DNA from 4 places in the Massilia sp. 05N420 genome. Region 3 is predicted to be linked to each of the others. Evidence: predicted binding sites of a transcription regulator. Region 3 holds the regulator's gene; each other region holds the start of a gene.
The links. Region 3 encodes sigma-54, which starts transcription at its own class of promoters, with help from an activator protein. Its sites were predicted from a motif close to TGGCANGNAANCTGCTTT; they were not measured.
Positions count from the first base shown of each region.

Region 1: prpB (methylisocitrate lyase) is a predicted target of sigma-54. The motif match lies at 1,493-1,510, and genes of this name have one in related genera.
Region 2: AC1DIX_RS21030 (PEP-CTERM sorting domain-containing protein) is a predicted target of sigma-54. The motif match lies at 1,816-1,833, and genes of this name have one in related genera.
Region 4: AC1DIX_RS18475 (TldD/PmbA family protein) is a predicted target of sigma-54. The motif match lies at 2,019-2,036, and genes of this name have one in related genera.

Region 1 covers NZ_JBFTMX010000014.1:123,482-127,691, forward strand. Annotated here, with positions in the region: gene prpC (bifunctional 2-methylcitrate synthase/citrate synthase) at 1-528, opposite strand, end outside; gene prpB (methylisocitrate lyase) at 556-1,446, opposite strand; gene AC1DIX_RS10815 (M20/M25/M40 family metallo-hydrolase) at 1,715-3,328, shown strand; gene AC1DIX_RS10820 (alpha/beta fold hydrolase) at 3,331-4,210, shown strand, end outside.
Region 2 covers NZ_JBFTMX010000038.1:17,304-21,513, forward strand. Annotated here, with positions in the region: gene AC1DIX_RS21020 (c-type cytochrome) at 1-436, shown strand, start outside; gene AC1DIX_RS21025 (c-type cytochrome) at 433-1,689, shown strand; gene AC1DIX_RS21030 (PEP-CTERM sorting domain-containing protein) at 1,875-2,720, shown strand; gene AC1DIX_RS21035 (type IV pilus twitching motility protein PilT) at 2,815-3,936, opposite strand; gene AC1DIX_RS21040 (DMT family transporter) at 4,049-4,210, opposite strand, start outside.
Region 3 covers NZ_JBFTMX010000015.1:221,098-225,307, forward strand. Annotated here, with positions in the region: gene AC1DIX_RS12230 (enoyl-CoA hydratase/isomerase family protein) at 1-563, opposite strand, end outside; gene hpf (ribosome hibernation-promoting factor, HPF/YfiA family) at 668-1,027, opposite strand; gene AC1DIX_RS12240 (RNA polymerase factor sigma-54) at 1,130-2,626, opposite strand; gene lptB (LPS export ABC transporter ATP-binding protein) at 2,629-3,405, opposite strand; gene lptA (lipopolysaccharide transport periplasmic protein LptA) at 3,405-3,965, opposite strand; gene lptA (lipopolysaccharide transport periplasmic protein LptA) at 3,966-4,210, opposite strand, start outside.
Region 4 covers NZ_JBFTMX010000029.1:19,173-23,382, reverse strand. Annotated here, with positions in the region: gene AC1DIX_RS18485 (S1C family serine protease) at 1-954, opposite strand, end outside; gene AC1DIX_RS18480 (class I SAM-dependent methyltransferase) at 1,042-1,818, opposite strand; gene AC1DIX_RS18475 (TldD/PmbA family protein) at 2,146-3,783, shown strand; gene AC1DIX_RS18470 (TldD/PmbA family protein) at 3,801-4,210, shown strand, end outside.

The DNA.
Region 1 (4,210 bases), on a different contig from region 3:
CAGCAGGTGCAGGAAGTGACCGCCGATCGAGTCGTCGTCGGTCTCGACTTCGATGCGCTTGCCGTTATGGCTGAAGTGGTACCAGTACAGCAGCATCGAACCCGTTGACGCCATCAGGCGGTCGGCGATGTCGCGCGCGCCCGGGATGTTGTGGTCGTCCTTTTCCGGCAGGGTGCAGCCCAGCACCGAGACGCCGGTGCGCATCACGTCCATCGGGTGCGAGGCGGCCGGCAGGGCTTCCAGCGCGCTCTTCACCGCTTGCGGCAGGCCGCGCAACATCTTCAGCTTGGCCTTGTAGCCTTTCAGTTCGGCGGCGGTCGGCAGCTTGCCGTGCACCAGCAGGTAGGCGATCTCTTCGAATTCGGATGTGTCGGCCACGTCCAGGATGTCGTAGCCGCGGTAGTGCAGGTCGTTGCCGGAGCGGCCCACCGAGCACAGCGCGGTGTTACCGGCGGCGACGCCGGACAGGGCGACCGATTTCTTGGGTTTGAAAGTCGGGGTCTCGGTTTGGCTGGTCTGATCGGTCATGGTCTTGATATCTCCGTATTCGATGAATTATTTGGCTTTGTTCTGGGCAAACAGGGCATCGAGCTTCTGCTCGAAGCTATGGTAATCGATGCGGTCGTACAGTTCGGCGCGGGTCTGCATGGTGTCGACCACGCTCTTCTGGCTGCCTTCGCGGCGGATGGTCTCGTAGACGTTCTCGGCGGCCTTGTTCATGGCGCGGAAAGCCGACAGCGGATACAGCACGATGTCGACGTCGGCACCTTTCAACTCTTCGACGCTGAACAGCGGGGTCGCGCCGAATTCGGTGATGTTCGCGAGGATCGGCACCTTGACCGCCTTCTTGAACTGGGCGTACATCTCGAGGCTGGTGATCGCTTCCGGGAAGATCATGTCGGCGCCGGCTTCGACGCAGGCGACCGCGCGCTCCACGGCCTTGTCCAGGCCCTCGACGGCCAGCGCATCGGTGCGCGCCATGATGACGAAGTTGTCGTCGGTGCGGGCGTCGACGGCGGCTTTCACGCGGTCGACCATCTCGCCCTGGCTGACGATCTCCTTGCCCGGTCGGTGGCCGCAGCGCTTGGCGCCGACCTGGTCTTCGATATGGCAGGCGCCGGCGCCGGCCTTGATCAGCGAGCGCACGGTGCGGGCCACGTTGAAGGCGGACGAGCCGAAGCCGGTGTCGATGTCGACCAGCAGCGGCAGGTCGCAGACGTCGGTGATGCGGCGCACGTCGATCAGCACGTCTTCCAGGCCCGAGATGCCGAGGTCGGGCAGGCCCAGGGAGCCGGCAGCCACGCCGCCGCCCGACAGGTAGATCGCGCGGTAGCCGGCGCGCTTGGCCAGCAGGGCGTGGTTGGCGTTGATCGCGCCGATCACCTGCAGCGGATGTTCTTCCTGCACGGCCTGGCGGAATTTGGCGCCTGCGGAGAGTTGGCTCATGTCCTCTTACCTTTCAATGATGCGTTGACGGGAATATGCCCTCACTAATGCAAACGGCGTGCCAAGCCAATCGCTGGCGCCTTGCCCCGTGTTTTCAAGCACTTGCGCCGTTTCGCCCTGCGTGTTTCGGCATCGATGTTTCACGAACGTTTCATTTTGAAACATCGTTGCGCAACACGCAAGCCTGGATCCTGTTCGCACAGCTGAGTTGCTCAGGCGTAGAATCCCCTGCGCAATTCCTTTTTGACAAAAACAACCAAGAGGATCTATGTGCGACATTCGTAAGGCCGGCCTGCTCGCCGGCATCGCCCTGCTCTGCTTCGGCGCCCATGCCGAACCGGTCGACGCCAACACCATCAACCGCGTCGCCGACGAAGGCTATAACCGTGGCCAGGTCGTGAACCTGGCCGCMTACCTGAGCGACCGCATCGGCGGCCGCATGACCAATTCGCCGGCGATGCGCCAGGCGGAAAAGTGGACCCAGCAGATGTTCACGAGCTGGGGCCTGAAGAATGTCCACGCCGAAGGCTACGATTTCGGGCGCGGCTGGTGGATCGAATCCTCGAGCGTGCGCATGGTGGCGCCGCGACCGCTGGCCCTGACCGCGATCCCGGTGGCCTGGACACCGGCGACCCGTGGCACCGTGAGCGCGACTATCGTGGTGGCGCCGGTCCGCAACGTGCGCGACCTGGCCCAGTACAAGGGCAAGGTGAAAGGCAGGATCGTGCTGGTCAGCTATCCGGAGGTGCCGAAGGACGACACCAGCGCCACCTTCAAGCGCTACGACGAGGCCGAACTGGGCAAGTTGTCGACCTACGACCAGCCGCACTACGATCCGGACCAGTCGTTCGACCTGTACAAGAAATACTTCGAGCAGGCGCGCGAGATCGACCGCTTCATGGCGGCGGAAGGAGCGGTCGCGCTGGTCAAGATGTCCTACCGTAACGGCGGCCTGGTGCAGGGCGAAGGCTACTTCCACCGCAAGGGCGACACCGTCTCCCTGCCCGAAGTCGAGATGGCGGCCGAAGACTACCGCCGCCTGGCGCGCCTGGCCAAGGTCGGCGAAGTGAAGCTCGAACTGAACAGCAATGTCCACTTCGACGACCGCGACACGAACGCCTACAACATCCTGGCCGAGATCCCGGGCAGCGATCCCCAGGCCGGCTACGTGATGGCCGGCGCCCACCTCGACAGCTGGGTGGCCGGCGACGGCGCCGCCGACAACGGCGCCGGCTCGGTGGTGGTGATGGAAGCGGCGCGCATCCTCTCGCAGCTGGGCGTGAAGCCCAAGCGCACCATCCGCTTTGCGCTGTGGTCGGGCGAGGAACAAGGCCTGCTGGGCTCCCTCGCCTATATCAAAAATCACATCGCGACCCGCCCGCGCCCGAGCAATCCGGAGCACGCCAAACTGCCCGAATTCATGTGGGAGACCTACCCGGTCACGCCGCTGCCCGGCTATGACGAGATGGCCGCCTACTTCAACCTCGACAACGGCTCGGGCAAGATCCGTGGTATCTATGCCGAGGGTAACTTCGCGGCGATACCTGTGCTGAAGAACTGGCTCGCTCCCTTCGACAGCCTGGGTGCGAACAAGGTCGTGGCCAAGAAGACCGGCGGCACCGACCACCAGATCATGGCCGGCATGGGCCTGCCCGCCTTCCAGTTCATCCAGGACCCGCTCGACTACGGTTCGCGCGTGCACCATTCGAACCTCGACACCTTCGACCACCTGCGCACCGAAGACCTGCGCCAGGCCGCGGTGATCATGGCCACCGTGCTGCTGCAGGCGGCCGAGAGCGACACACCGATGCCGCGCAACGTGCTGCCGAAGCAGCCGACGCCGACCGATCCCTTCCACTACCGCGATCCGGCCAAGGAATGAGGATGAGGCGCGCATACGCATCGCTTGCCTGCGCGCTGCTGCTGGCCGGTCCGGGTGCGAACGCCCGGGCCGACGGCATCGCCAGCCGCGCCGAGGCGGTGAAGATCGTCGCCGACATGCGCCGCATCGTCACCTCGCAGGGCATCGAAAGGACGCAGGCGGTCAGGATCGGCGGCATCGAGCAGTGGATCAGTGTGCGCGGCGCCGACCGCCGCAACCCGGTGCTGCTGATGCTGCACGGCGGCCCGGGCTATGTGGCGATGCCGACCAGCTGGTACTTCCAGCGCGGCTGGGAAGAGTATTTCACGGTCGTGCAATGGGACCAGCGCGGCGCCGGCAAGACCTATGCCGCCAACGATCCGGGCAAGGTAGCGCCGACCATGACCCGCGCCCGCATGCTGGCCGACGCCGAGGAGATGGTGGCCTGGCTGCGCAAGGAATTCGGCAAGCAGCGCATCTACGTGATGGGGCACTCATGGGGCAGCTCGCTCGGCATCGAACTGGCGCAGCGCCATCCTGACTGGCTGCACGCCTATATCGGCATCGGCCAGATCACGGATGCGCCGGAAAGCGAGCGGCGCGGCTGGCGCTTCGCGATGGATGCGGCGAAGAAGGAGAACAATCTCGAGGCGGTGCGCGAGCTGGAATCGATCGCGCCCTACGCCCAGCCGGGCAAGCAGGTAGCACTGAAGGACCTCTACCTGCAGCGCAAATGGCTGGGCCGCTACGGCGGCGCGGTGTACGGCAGGACCGGCTTCGACGCCGAGGCGGCCGCGGTGAAGCTGTCGCCGGAATACACGGATGCGGATTTGAAGACCATCTGGGACGCCACCGAATTCTCGTCCAGCCGGCTGCTGGCGGAGACGATCTCGATGGACTTCA
Region 2 (4,210 bases), on a different contig from region 3:
CTACCTGCGCGAGATCGCCGACTATTTCTCGGCCCAGCACCTGCCGGCGCCGGTGCTCGACCGCGCCAGCCTGCCGGCCGCCGAACTGGAACGCGGCCGCCAGCTGGTCACGCGTGGCGATACCGCCTTGAAGGTGCCGGCCTGCATCGCCTGCCATGGCGAGCGCCTGACCGGCGCCCTGCCCGCCATCCCCGGCCTGGTCGGTCTGCCGCGCGACTACATCAACGCCCAGTTCGGCGCCTGGCGCAACGGCAGCCGCCACGCCCTCGCCCCGGACTGCATGGGCAGCATCGCCTCGCGCCTGAGCCTCGCCGACGTCTCGGCGATCTCGGCCTGGCTGGCCAGCGAAGCCTTGCCGGCCGACCCGAGCCCGGCGCCATCCCTTTCCCGTCCCCTGCCGCTGGCCTGCGGCAGCGCCCCGGAGCCGAAGCCATGAAGCGCCGCATCCTGATCGCCCTCGGCGTCCTTCTCGTCCTCGCCGTCGCCGCGGCATTGCTGGCCTGGCCGCGCGCCGAATTCATCCCCTCGCGCTCGCCGCAAGCCTGGGCGTCGGAGGCCGGCAACATCGCGCGCGGCGCCTACCTGGCGCGCGCCGGCGACTGCGCCGCCTGCCACACGGTGCGCGGCGGCGCCGCCTATGCCGGCGGACGCGCGGTCGACACGCCCTTCGGCCGGGTGATGGCGCCGAATATCACGCCCGACCGCGAGACCGGCATCGGCGCCTGGAGCGCCGACGATTTCTGGAACGCCCTGCACAACGGCATCGCGCCCGGCGGCCGCCTGCTCTATCCGGCCTTCCCCTACCCGAACTATACGAAGGTCACGCGCGACGATGCCGACGCCCTGTTCGCCTACCTGCGCAGCCTGCCGCCGCAGCGCAATGCACGCCAGCCGCACGCGCTGAGCGCACCCTACGGCAGCCAGGCGGCGCTGGCGGCCTGGCGCCTGCTCTACTTCAAGCCCGGCGTCTTCACACCCGAGCCCGCGCGCGGCGCCGACTGGAACCGCGGCGCCTACCTGGTCGACGGACTGGGTCACTGCAGCGCCTGCCACAGCCCGCGCAACGGCCTGGGCGCCAGCGGCGAAGGCCTGCACGGCGGCCTGATCCCGGTGCTGGGCTGGTATGCGCCTCCGCTGGCATCGAACGATCCGCAGCTGGCCCAGTTGCTGCGCAGCGGGGTCTCGCCGCGCGGCGCCGTGTTCGGGCCGATGGCGGAGGTGGTCGGGCAGAGCCTGCAGCACCTGTCGGACGGCGACATCGGCGCGATCTCGGTGTATTTGACATCCCTGCCGGCGGACGCCGCCGAGCGCGCGCCGGCGGAGCCGCCGCCGGAGGCGCTGATGAAGCTCGGCGGCCGGCTCTACGGCCAGCATTGCGCCGACTGCCACGGCAAGGATGGACGCGGCGCCGCCGGCGAGGATGGCGGCCCAGCCTATCCGGCCCTGGCCGGCAACCGGACGCTCCAGCTGGCGAATCCCGTCAACGCCATCCGCATCGTGCTGAACGGCGGTTTCGCGCCCTCGACCGCGGGCAATCCGCGCCCTTACGGCATGCCGCCCTACAGCCCGGTGCTGAACGATGCCGAAGTCGCGGCGGTGGTGAGCTATGCGCGCGCGAGCTGGGGCAATGCGGCACGCATGGTGACGCCGGCCGAGGTCAACGGCTATCGCGCGGTGCCGCTCGATTGACGTGGCCAGGTTTGTCGAGATTTTTTACACTCGATAATTTAAATGCTTTTAGGGCAATGTGAGTTTACTAACGTAACTAAAAAACCCCCCATGAATACAAGGACTTACGATAGCTCAACTAATTGCTGGCACGAAAGCTGCTTAATGTGGAATGGGGTAATCGTCGTCAACTTCTTATCCATACTATGAAAAAAATTCTCCTTTCCTTAGCAGCCGCCTTCGTTACCGCCGGCGCTACCGCCGCGCCRGCAACTCCTCTGCCAGCCGGCCCGATTTACCTGAAATTCACCGGTCAGGAGCAGATCGCCATCAACGGTGCCCATACCTGGTCCGATGGCAAAGAAATCAACTGGGGCGTGTTCGTCGTCTCGACCATGGAAACCGGCGACGTCAACACGCCGCACGACTCGATCGATCCGAGCGGCGACGGCGCCTTCTTCGTGAACAAACTGAGCGGCGGCCAGATCACCGGCATGTTCTACGGCATCCAGGCCGGTTCGCCATCGGCAACCAACCCGTTCCCGGCCACCGGCGGCTACCTCGACCTGTACTGGCGCGACCTGAGTGTGCCTGGCACGACCGCCACCTCGCTGGCCTCTTCCGCTGCAGGCATCCGCTGCGGCTACTCCTGCGCCAACGGCTACACCGACGGCACCCTGCTGGCCCGCCTGTATTTCGACACCGGCATGGACACCGGCAATGCCTCGAACACCATCGTCGGCAGCGTGGTCCCGAGCAGCAACGGCCAGACCGGCATCGCCGATTCGTATGCATCGGTCGACATGTCGACCAAAGGCCTGTGGAGCGAGCAGCTGAACTCGGACTATTTCGCCAACACCCTGGGCCTGCGCGACCTGCGCTTCAAGAACAGCTATAACTACAATTCCAAGTGGAATGGCGGCACCAACATCCTGGGCTTCCGCGTGGACGATCCGGGCCAGGCATACGCCCTGCCGGAACCGGGCGCGCTGTCGCTGATGGGCCTGGCCATGATCGGCATGGGCGCCGCACTGCGTCGTCGCCGCGGCTGATTTCCTGCCGGCAGGCTGGCCCCGCCAGCCGCCGGCAAGCGATAAAAAAACCGGGCAATGCCCGGTTTTTTCATGGCCGATCGCAAAACAGGCCTTACACCATCTCCGCAAAGCCGATCCGGTCGGTGGTCGCCGCGCGCGCCTCGTCGACGCCGACCTTGTGCGAGGCCAGCAGACCTTCCAGCACGCTGTTCATCGTGTGGCAGCCCGGCTCGCGGCCGGCGTTCATGTGGGCGCGGATGGCGCCCAGGTCGCCCTGCTCGATCATGGCGGCCACTTGCGGGCTGATGCTCAGGCATTCGGTGGCGAGATGGTAGCGGTTGCCCTGCCTGGACGGCAGCAGCGCCTGGCACAATACGCCGCGCAGGGCGTGCGCCAGGGCCTGGCCCTGAACGTCGGAATTGCCCAGCAGGCGCAGCATCTTCTGCAGGCCCAGCTCGGTCGAGCGCGCGTGCAGGGTGGCCAGCACCAGCGGGCCCGATTCGGCCAGCGCCAGCGCTTCCTGGGCGGTCTGGGCGTCGCGGATCTCGCCGATCACGATCACGTCCGGGCGCTCGCGCAGTGCGTCCAGCGCGCCCAGGTAATAGCTGCCGACGTCGGCATCCTCGCCCACTTCGCGCTGGGTGATGATGCACTTGCGCTGGGGAATCAGGGTCTCGACCGGGTCTTCGATGGTGATGATGTGGCCCGATCGCTGCTTGTTGATCTCGTCCAGCATCGACGCGATGGTGGTCGACTTGCCCTGGCAGGTGTCGCCGATGATCAGCACCAGGCCGCTGGTCAGGCGCGCGAATTCCTGCTCGTCCGGATGCAGGCCGAGGGTATCGAGGGCCAGCGGCTCCTTCGGGAAGCGGCGGATCACGCAGCCCAGGCGTTTCTTGCCCTGGAAGCTGAAGCAGTTGGCGCGGATGCGCGCCGTGTGCAAATCGATCGAGCGGTCGAAGGCGCGTTCCTGGATCCGGTCGGCCCAGTTCGGCTCGATGACGTCGAAGAACTCTTCCAGCTCTTCCTTGGTGATCGGCGAATCCGTCACCGCCACCAGGCCTTTCGGCTGGCGCAGCATCAGCGGACTGTTCTGGTGAATGATGATGTCCGAAAACACCAGCTTCGAATTCAGCAGGTGCAGGATCTGCTCGACCAGGGTACCGAAGACGGGATGGTCTTCGTTTTCGATATACGTCAGGGTGGGAATCTGCGAGGACTGGTGGTGTTCCATCGGGCGATCGATGATTGAAGTGGAAACTTACGATGCATTAATTATAAAACCAGCAGCGACCGGAAAGTTCCACTTGGAAAGAGAATTTTTCGTGTGAAAAACTTACAACAACTCAGCGGTCGAGCGCCTGGACGATGCGGTCGCCGAACAAAGCCAGCGCCACGCCCACGATCATGACGGCGGCCCCGGCCAGGCGCACCGCCGACACCTTGCGCATGGCGACATTGACCAGGCCGAAGTGGTCGATCGCCATCGAGGTCAGCAGCTGGCCGGC
Region 3 (4,210 bases):
TCGGCCAGGCCGACGTAGAGCGCATCGGCGGCGCCGATGGTCAGCCCCGTCAGTCCCAGATGCATGCCGAGCGCGCCCGGCGCATGCGACAGGAAGTGGCTGCCGCCGACGTCCGGGAACAGGCCGATGTTCACCTCGGGCATGGCCATCTTCGTGCGTTCGGTCACGATGCGCAGGCCGGTCTCGGGCCCGCCCTGGGCGATACCCATGCCGCCGCCCATGACCACGCCGTCCATCAACGAGATATAGGGTTTCGGATAGAAGTGGATCAGGTGGTTCAGCGCGTATTCTTCGGTAAAGAAGTCTTCCAGCAGCGCACTGCCTCCAGTGGGCGTGGCGCGCCCGGCCTGGTGGAAGAAGCGGATGTCGCCGCCTGCGCACAGGGCTTTCTCGCTGCTGCTCTTGATAACGACGGCGTCGACGTTCGAATCGTCGCGCCAGGCCAGCAGGGTCTCCGTCAGTGCGCGCACCATCTCCAGCGACAGCGAGTTCAGGGCCTTGGGACGGTCGAGGGTAATGATGCCGGTGCCGCTGGCAACGCGGGTCTGCACGTATTCGCTCATGTTCTTTTATTTATTGAAATGGAAAACGGCATTGTAGCGCGGCCCGGAAAACGAAAAGGGCGCCAGATGCGCCCTTCCTTGCTTGTGCTGCGCCAGCGGAAGGATCACGCTGTAGCGGCAGCTTCTCCTCCATCGTTGGGTATGCGCTTGAGCGGTGTACTACTGTGATCCTGCAGCATCTGCTTGTACTTCTGCACCTGCCGGTCGAGCCGGTCCATCAGCATGTCGATCGCGGCGTACAAGTCGTGCGCGGCGCTGGCGACGTGAACGATCTTGCCGGCGAGGCGCAAGTTGATCTCGGCCTTCTGGCGTTTTTCTTTCTCGGTGAGATTGTCAATGCAGAGGATGACGTGGGAGTCGATCACTTGATCGAAATGGCGGGTGATGCGTTCGAGCTTGTTCTGTACGTATTCACGGATTGCCGGGGTTACATCGAGATGATGTCCGCTGATAGTGAGATTCATACACACTCCTTTGATGATGCGCTGCCTGTCGTACGCGCATACCACGCACCAGGGCAGCGTTGTTGCAAGAAGCTTGCTGCAAGAGCTTGCTGAAAGAGCTTGCTACAGAGATTTACGGAGGCTGACGGGAGGGATCTTCAGCGCCTCGCGGTATTTCGCTACCGTGCGGCGTGCGATAACCATTCCCTGTTCCCCTAGCATCTCCGCGATCTTGCTGTCGGATAAAGGGTTTTTGGGGTCTTCTGCTCCTGTGAGTTGTACGATGAGAGCCCGGATCGCGGTCGAGGAGGCTTCTCCTCCTGCCTCGGTCGCGACGTGACTCCCGAAAAAGTACTTCAACTCGAACATGCCGTGCGGCGTCAGCATGTATTTCTGAGTTGTGACACGAGAAATTGTGCTCTCGTGTAGACCTAGTGTATCAGCTATCTCACGTAAAACAAGGGGCCGCATGGCAACGGCGCCATGGGAGAAAAAGTTCCGCTGGCGCTCCACGATTGCTTGAGCTACCCGAAGGATAGTATCGAAGCGCTGGCGCATGTTTTTGATGAGCCATTTTGCTTCCTGCAACTGCGCCGCCAGCTGGGATTCCGATTTTCCCTGCTTCATCAAGGTGGCATACAGGCTGTTCACGCGCAGGCGCGGCATCACCTCGGGATTCAGCTGCACGCTCCAGCCGTCCTTCGCGCGGCGCACGATCACGTCCGGCACCACGAAGTCGGAAACGTCGGAAGCGAAGGCCGCGCCCGGATGCGGATTGCAATGGCGGATCACGGCCTGGGCTTCGCGCAGGTCTTCGTCGTCGCAGTCGAGGGCTTTCTTGAGCTTGTTGAATTCGCGCTGCGCGAACCAGGTCAGGTAGCGTTCGACGATGGTCAGCGCCATGCGCCGCGTGACCAGCGGCACGCCCGGCATGCGGCGGATCTGCAGCGCCAGGCATTCGGCGGCGCTGCGCGCGCCCACGCCGGGCGGGTCCATGCTTTGCACCAGCGCCAGTGCGGTGCGCAGCTCCTCGAATTCCACTTCGAGTTCGGCCGGCAGGCGCGCATGCAGCTCGTCCAGGGTTTCTTCGAGGTAGCCGTTGTCGTCGAGGGTGTCGACGACGATCTCGACCAGCGCGCAATCGCGCGGCGACATGCAGGTCAGGCGTACCTGCTCCATCAAGTGTTCGCGCAGCGAGACCGGGCTGGCTTCCAGCTGCGGGCGGCCATCCTCTTCCTCGCCGCCGCTGCCGCTGCCGGAACGGCCAGACTCGCCCCAGTCCATGTCGTGCTCGGCGCCGCCGGCATCGCCGTTGTCGCTGTCGCCGCCTTCGGCTTCGGCGCCACCGCCGCCATTGCCCTCCTCGCCCTGGCTGGACGAGGGCGGCGAGTCGGGCGTGGTCGAGGTCGACGCGCCGTTGTTGATCGCGCCGTCGGCCAGCAGGCGCACCGAGTGGTCGAGCGGATCGTCGAGGCGTTCGAGCAGCGGGTTGTCGCTGAGGACCTGTTCAATCTCCTGGTGCAGCTCGAGAGTGGACAGCTGCAGCAGCCGGATCGACTGCTGGAGTTGCGGTGTCAGCGCAAGGTGCTGTGAGGTCTTGAGTTGCAGCGTCTGTTTCATGACTACATCCGGAAATGTTCACCCAGGTAGACGCGGCGGACGGATTCATTCGCGATGATGTCGTCCGGGCGTCCCGACGCCAGCACCGCGCCCTGGTTGATGATGTAGGCACGGTCGCAGATGCCGAGCGTCTCGCGCACGTTGTGGTCGGTGATCAGGACGCCGATGCCGCGCTCCTTCAGGAAGCGCACGATGCGCTGGATCTCGATCACCGCGATCGGATCGACGCCGGCAAACGGCTCGTCCAGCAGCACGAAGCGCGGGTTGGTGGCGAGGGCGCGCGCAATCTCCACGCGGCGCCGTTCGCCGCCCGACAGCGACAGCGCCGGGTTCTCGCGCAGCTTCTCGATCTGCAGCTCGGCCAGCAGCTCGTTGAGGCGCTCCTCGATGCGGTTCTTGCCCAGCGGCTTGCCGTCCTCGCGCTGCAGTTCCAGCACGGCGCGGATGTTCTCCTCCACCGTCAGCTTGCGGAACACCGAGGCTTCCTGCGGCAGGTAGGACAGGCCCAGCATGGCGCGCCGGTGGATCGGCAGGCTGGTGATGTCGGTGCCGTTGATGACGATGGCGCCGGCGTCGGCCGGCACCAGGCCCACGATCATGTAGAACGAGGTCGTCTTGCCGGCGCCGTTCGGGCCGAGCAGGCCGACCACCTCGCCGCAGGCGACCTGCAGCGAAACGTCGCGCACCACCAGGCGCTTGCCGTAGCTTTTCTGCAGCCCCTTGGCCACCAGGGTGCTGCCGCCGCTCGCGATGGCGGCGGCGTCTGCGTGTACATCCATCATTGCTTTCCTGCTTCCGGTTGCCCGGCCGACGCAGTGCGGCGCGGATAAAAAGTAAAACTGGCGCGGGCCTTGCCGGGCCTGTCGACGCCGCTCGGGTCGTTCAGGTTCAGCAGGACTTCCTTGCGCGCATCGTAGGCGATGAATTCGCCGCCCATTTCACGCATCACGTTGCGGCCTTCCAGCTGCCTGATGGCGGCGTTCGAACTGAACTTGACGACCTCGGTGCGCTCGTCGTACTCGATGCGCTCGGCCTGGCCTTCGTCCCACTGCTCGGGGCCGCTGTCGCGCTTCTGGCGGAACGACGCCGGCTTGCCGGGCGCCGCGACCAGGACGATGGTCTTGTAACCGTCCGGCGCTTCCTTGATCTCGGCACGCTCGGCCTTCAGCAGCATGGTGCCGCGGGTGGCGGTCACGCCGCCGGTCAGGACCACGGTTTGCGTGACCTGGTCCAGGGTCCCGTTGCCGCCGACCACCTTCAGCGGCTTGAGCGCATCCGCCCGCTCCGCCTGCGCCAGCGGCGCCAGCAACAGCGCGGCAGCGGCAAGGACGGCCTTCATTTACTGCTTCCCTGCCGGCGCCGCCGGCGTGGTCGCGGGAGCCGCCGCCGGCGCGGTACGGCGCGGCGCGATGATGATCGTGCCGCGTCCGCCGCCCGGCTTGCTTTCGCCGCTGGTGTCGTTGAACACGTTGGCCTGCTCGGTGCGGTTGTCGTAGGAGATGAACGGGCCGTTCACCTCGCTGGTCATGCGCTTGCCTTCGAGCTGCTTGACGACCGCGTTCGAGAACAGCTTGACCAGCTCGG
Region 4 (4,210 bases), on a different contig from region 3:
CTGGAAGCGCACCCGCAGGTTGGGGCCCAGCTTGACCATGCCCTGGTTGTCGACCGGGTGCTCGCCGATGCGGGTGATGACGTCCCATTCCTTCAGCGGATAGGCGGCGTCGCTGCGCGCGGGACGGTGCACGACCGCGCCCTCGACCGACCTGTCGAGCTTGAGGTACTGGCGCAGCACCGGATTCTCCAGCGTCTGCACGCTGTCGAGCAGCAGCGGCTTGCCGTCGTAGCGGCCGTCGGCGACGTCGCTCAGGAACAGCTCGATCTCCTCGTTCGGGATCACGTAGCCGATGTTGTTGGCGCCGGCCARGCCGGAGAAGGCCAGGCCGATCATCTTGTCGCCGGCGATCACCGGGCCACCGCTGTTGCCGGGATTGATCGGGGCGTCGATCTGCACCCGCAGGCCGGCGTTGCCGAAGCCGTAGGGGACGAATTCGACGCGCGAGACGATGCCCTTGGTGATCGACAGCGAGTTGCCGCCGACCGGATAGCCGTAGGCGAACACCTGTTCGCGCACGTCCGGCAGCACGCTGGCGCGCGGCAGCGCCGGATGCTTGTTGAAGTAGGATTCGTCGTCGAGCTTGAGCAGGGCCAGGTCCATCCCGCGCGCCACCGCCACCACCGTGGCGGCGACCTTGTCGCCGTCCTGGCTGGCCTGGATCTCGACCTGGCTGGCGTAGCCGACCACGTGGGCATTCGTGAGAATCCGCTTGCCCTCGATGATCACGCCCGAGCCGGTGACGTCCTGCGGCGTGGCCTTGGTCCAGGGTTTATACGGGTCGGGGCGGCGCAAGGTCGAGAAGATCTTGACGACCGAGTTTTCGACGCGGGACGGAATGGCGGATTTGGTCGGTGCGGCCTTTGCATCGAGGTCCTGGGCCTGGACCTGGATCTGGACCATCGCACAGGCGGCGGCAAGCGCTGCGGCGGCAGCGAGTCGGAAAAGTGTCATGCGTCTCTTTGAATCGGAAAGATTGCTGAGCGAATATACACCGTGGCGAAGCGTGAAAGTTCACAAATACTCACCACGGCGTGACATTTACGGTTTGACGAACTTGAGGGTCATGCGGTCGCTTTCGCCGATGGCCTGGTATTTGGCGCGGTCCTCGTCGCGGTTGGCCAGGGTCGGCGGCAGGGCCCACACGCCGCCCTTGTGGTCGGCCTTGTCCTTCGGGTTGGCGTTGATCTCGGATTTCCCCGCCAGCTTGAAGCCGGCGCTTTCGGCCATCCTGATCACATACGACTCATGGATGTAGCCGCTCGTGGCCTTGGCATCCTGCGGCATGGATTCCGGCAGGCGGTGGTCGGTCACGCCCAGCACGCCGCCCGGCTTCAGGCTGGTGTACAGCGCCTTGAACATTTCCTTGACCTTGTCGTCGCCCAGCTCGACGAAGTTGTGCACGTTGCGGAAGGTGAGCACCATGTCGACGCTGTTTGGCGGGGCGAAGTTGTAGATGGCCTTTGGCGGATTGAAGGCGCCCCGCACGACCTTGTCATACACCGCCGGGTTGGACTCCAGCAGCGTCTTGGATATGAGGCCGGCGCCGATCAGCTTGCCGTCCTGGCGCAGGTAGYGCGCCAGGATCTCGGTGTACCAGCCGCCTTCCGGCAGCAATTCGACCACCGTCATGGTTGGCTTGATGCCGAAGAAAGTCAGCGTTTCGTAAGGATGGCGCCAGGTGTCGCGCGCCACGTTGGCGCTTGAGCGGTGGCTGCCGGCGATGGCCGCGCGCAGTTGGGCGTCGTCGGTCTGGTTGGCGGCCAGCGCCGTGCCGGCCAAGCCTGCCAGTACGGCGGCCAGGATGAATCGTTTCATGTCTCGGTCTCCAATGTCGGTGGGGTAGCGGCGCCATGCCGTGCCCTCCGCCGATCATCGGGCAGGCCCTAGTTGTCGTCAAGTAAAGATTGCGTATGTATTAAACCTGTCCGACCGGACACCTGCCGGACACAGGGCGGACGCGGCCCGCGCGGACACCGTCCGCCCTGGCCGCGCTGGCAAGCAGGAACCCAGGCACCTGGCATAAAGATTGCCTATTCAAGAACTTTACTTGCTGCTATGGTTCAGCAGATAAAGAGAAGAAGTAAAGCGCAGCACAACAAGAGCGGTCCGCCCGCCGGACCACTGTCCACCTCAGGAGACGTCATGGAACGCCGTACCTTCCTCAACATCAGCGGCCTGGCTTTCGGCACGATGCTGGTGCCCGTATTCGGCCGCGCGATCGCCGCCGAAGAGCTGCTCAATCCGATGCCGGTCGCGGCCAAGAAGCTGCTGGCCGACACCGCGCTGAACGCCGCCACCAAGGCCGGCGCCAGCTACTGCGACGTGCGCATCGGCCGCTACCTCAACCAGTACGTGATCACCCGCGACCTGAACGTCGAGAACGTGGTCAACACCGAGTCGGCCGGCATCGGCGTGCGCGTGGTCTGCAACGGCGCCTATGGCTTCGCCGCCACCAACGACATGAGCCCGGACGGCGTGGCCGGCGCGGCGCGCCAGGCGGTGGCGATCGCCAAGGCCAACGCCAAGCTGCAGCTCGAACCGGTGCAGCTCGCACCGGTGAAGGGCGTGGGCGAGGTCTCGTGGGCGACGCCGGTACAAAAGGACTGGCGCACGGTGCCGGTCAAGGAGAAGGCCGAACTGCTGATCGCCGCCAACAAGGCCGGCATGGACGGCGGCGCGACCTTCATGAACTCGATGCTGTTCCAGGTGAACCAGCAGAAGTACTTCGCGTCCACCGACGGCTCCTACATCGACCAGGACATCCAGCGCATGTGGGCGCCGCTGACCGCCACCGCGGTCGACAAGGGGACCGGCAAGTTCCGCTCGCGCCAGGGCCTGTCGGCGCCGGTCGGCATGGGCTACGAATACCTGGCCGCGCGCAAGGAAGACAAGATCAAGGCCGCCGGCGGCGTCGCTACCCTGTACACGACATCCTATGACATCGTCGAGGACGCCCGCGCCGCCGGCCGCGACGCCAAGCGCAAGCTGACCGCCAAGAGCGTCACCCCGGGCAAGTACGACCTGGTGCTGTCGCCCGAACACCTGTGGCTGACGATCCACGAATCGGTCGGCCACCCGACGGAACTCGACCGCGTGCTGGGCTACGAGGCCAACTACGCCGGCACCAGCTTCGCCACCCTCGACAAGTGGGAAACGAAGAAATTCAACTACGGTTCGCCGCTGGTGAACATCGTGGCCGACAAGGTCACCCCGGGCTCGCTGGGCGCGGTCGGCTACGACGACGAAGGCGTCAAGTGCAAGCGCTGGGACATCATCAAGGACGGCATCCTGGTGAACTACCAGGCCACGCGCGACCAGGCCCACATCATCGGCGAGAAGGAATCGCACGGCTGCTCGTATGCCGACAGCTGGAGCAATGTGCAGTTCCAGCGCATGCCGAACGTCTCGCTCCAGGCGGGCAAGAAGAGATTGAGCCCGGACGAGATGGTCAAGGACATCAAGAAAGGCATCTACATCGTCGGCGACGGTTCGTTCTCGATCGACCAGCAGCGCTACAACTTCCAGTTCGGCGGCCAGCTGTTCTACGAGATCAACAACGGCAAGATCGGCCAGATGCTGGAAGACGTGGCCTACCAGTCGAATACCCAGGAATTCTGGAATGCCTGCAGCGCGCTGTGCGACGAACGCGACTGGCGCATGGGCGGCTCCTTCTTCGACGGCAAGGGCCAGCCTCCGCAGATCTCCATCGTCTCGCACGGCGCCAGCACCGCGCGCTTCAACGGCATCAACGTCATCAACACCGCCCGCAAGATCGGCTAAGGCAGGGAGCACACCACATGACCATCCTGACCCAGGAACAAACCAAACGCATCTGCGACCGCGTGCTGTCGCTGTCCAAGGCCGACGAATGCAGCGTCACCGTGAACGGCAGCCGCCAGGGCAATATCCGTTTCGCGCGCAACGCCGTCTCCACCGCCGGCCTGGCGGAAGACACCAATATCGCCGTGCAGGTCGCCTTCGGCAAGCGCCAGGGCGTCGCCACCATCAACGAGTTCGACGACAAGTCGCTGGAAAAAGCCGTGCGCCGCGCCGAAGACCTGGCGCGCCTGGCGCCGGAGAATCCGGAATTCATGCCGGCCGTGGCCAAGCAGAACTACCGCGCCTCCGAGACCTTCAACAAGAAGACCGCCGCCATCGATCCGGAATACCGCGCCCAGGCCGCCGCCTATGCGATCGAAGCCTGCCG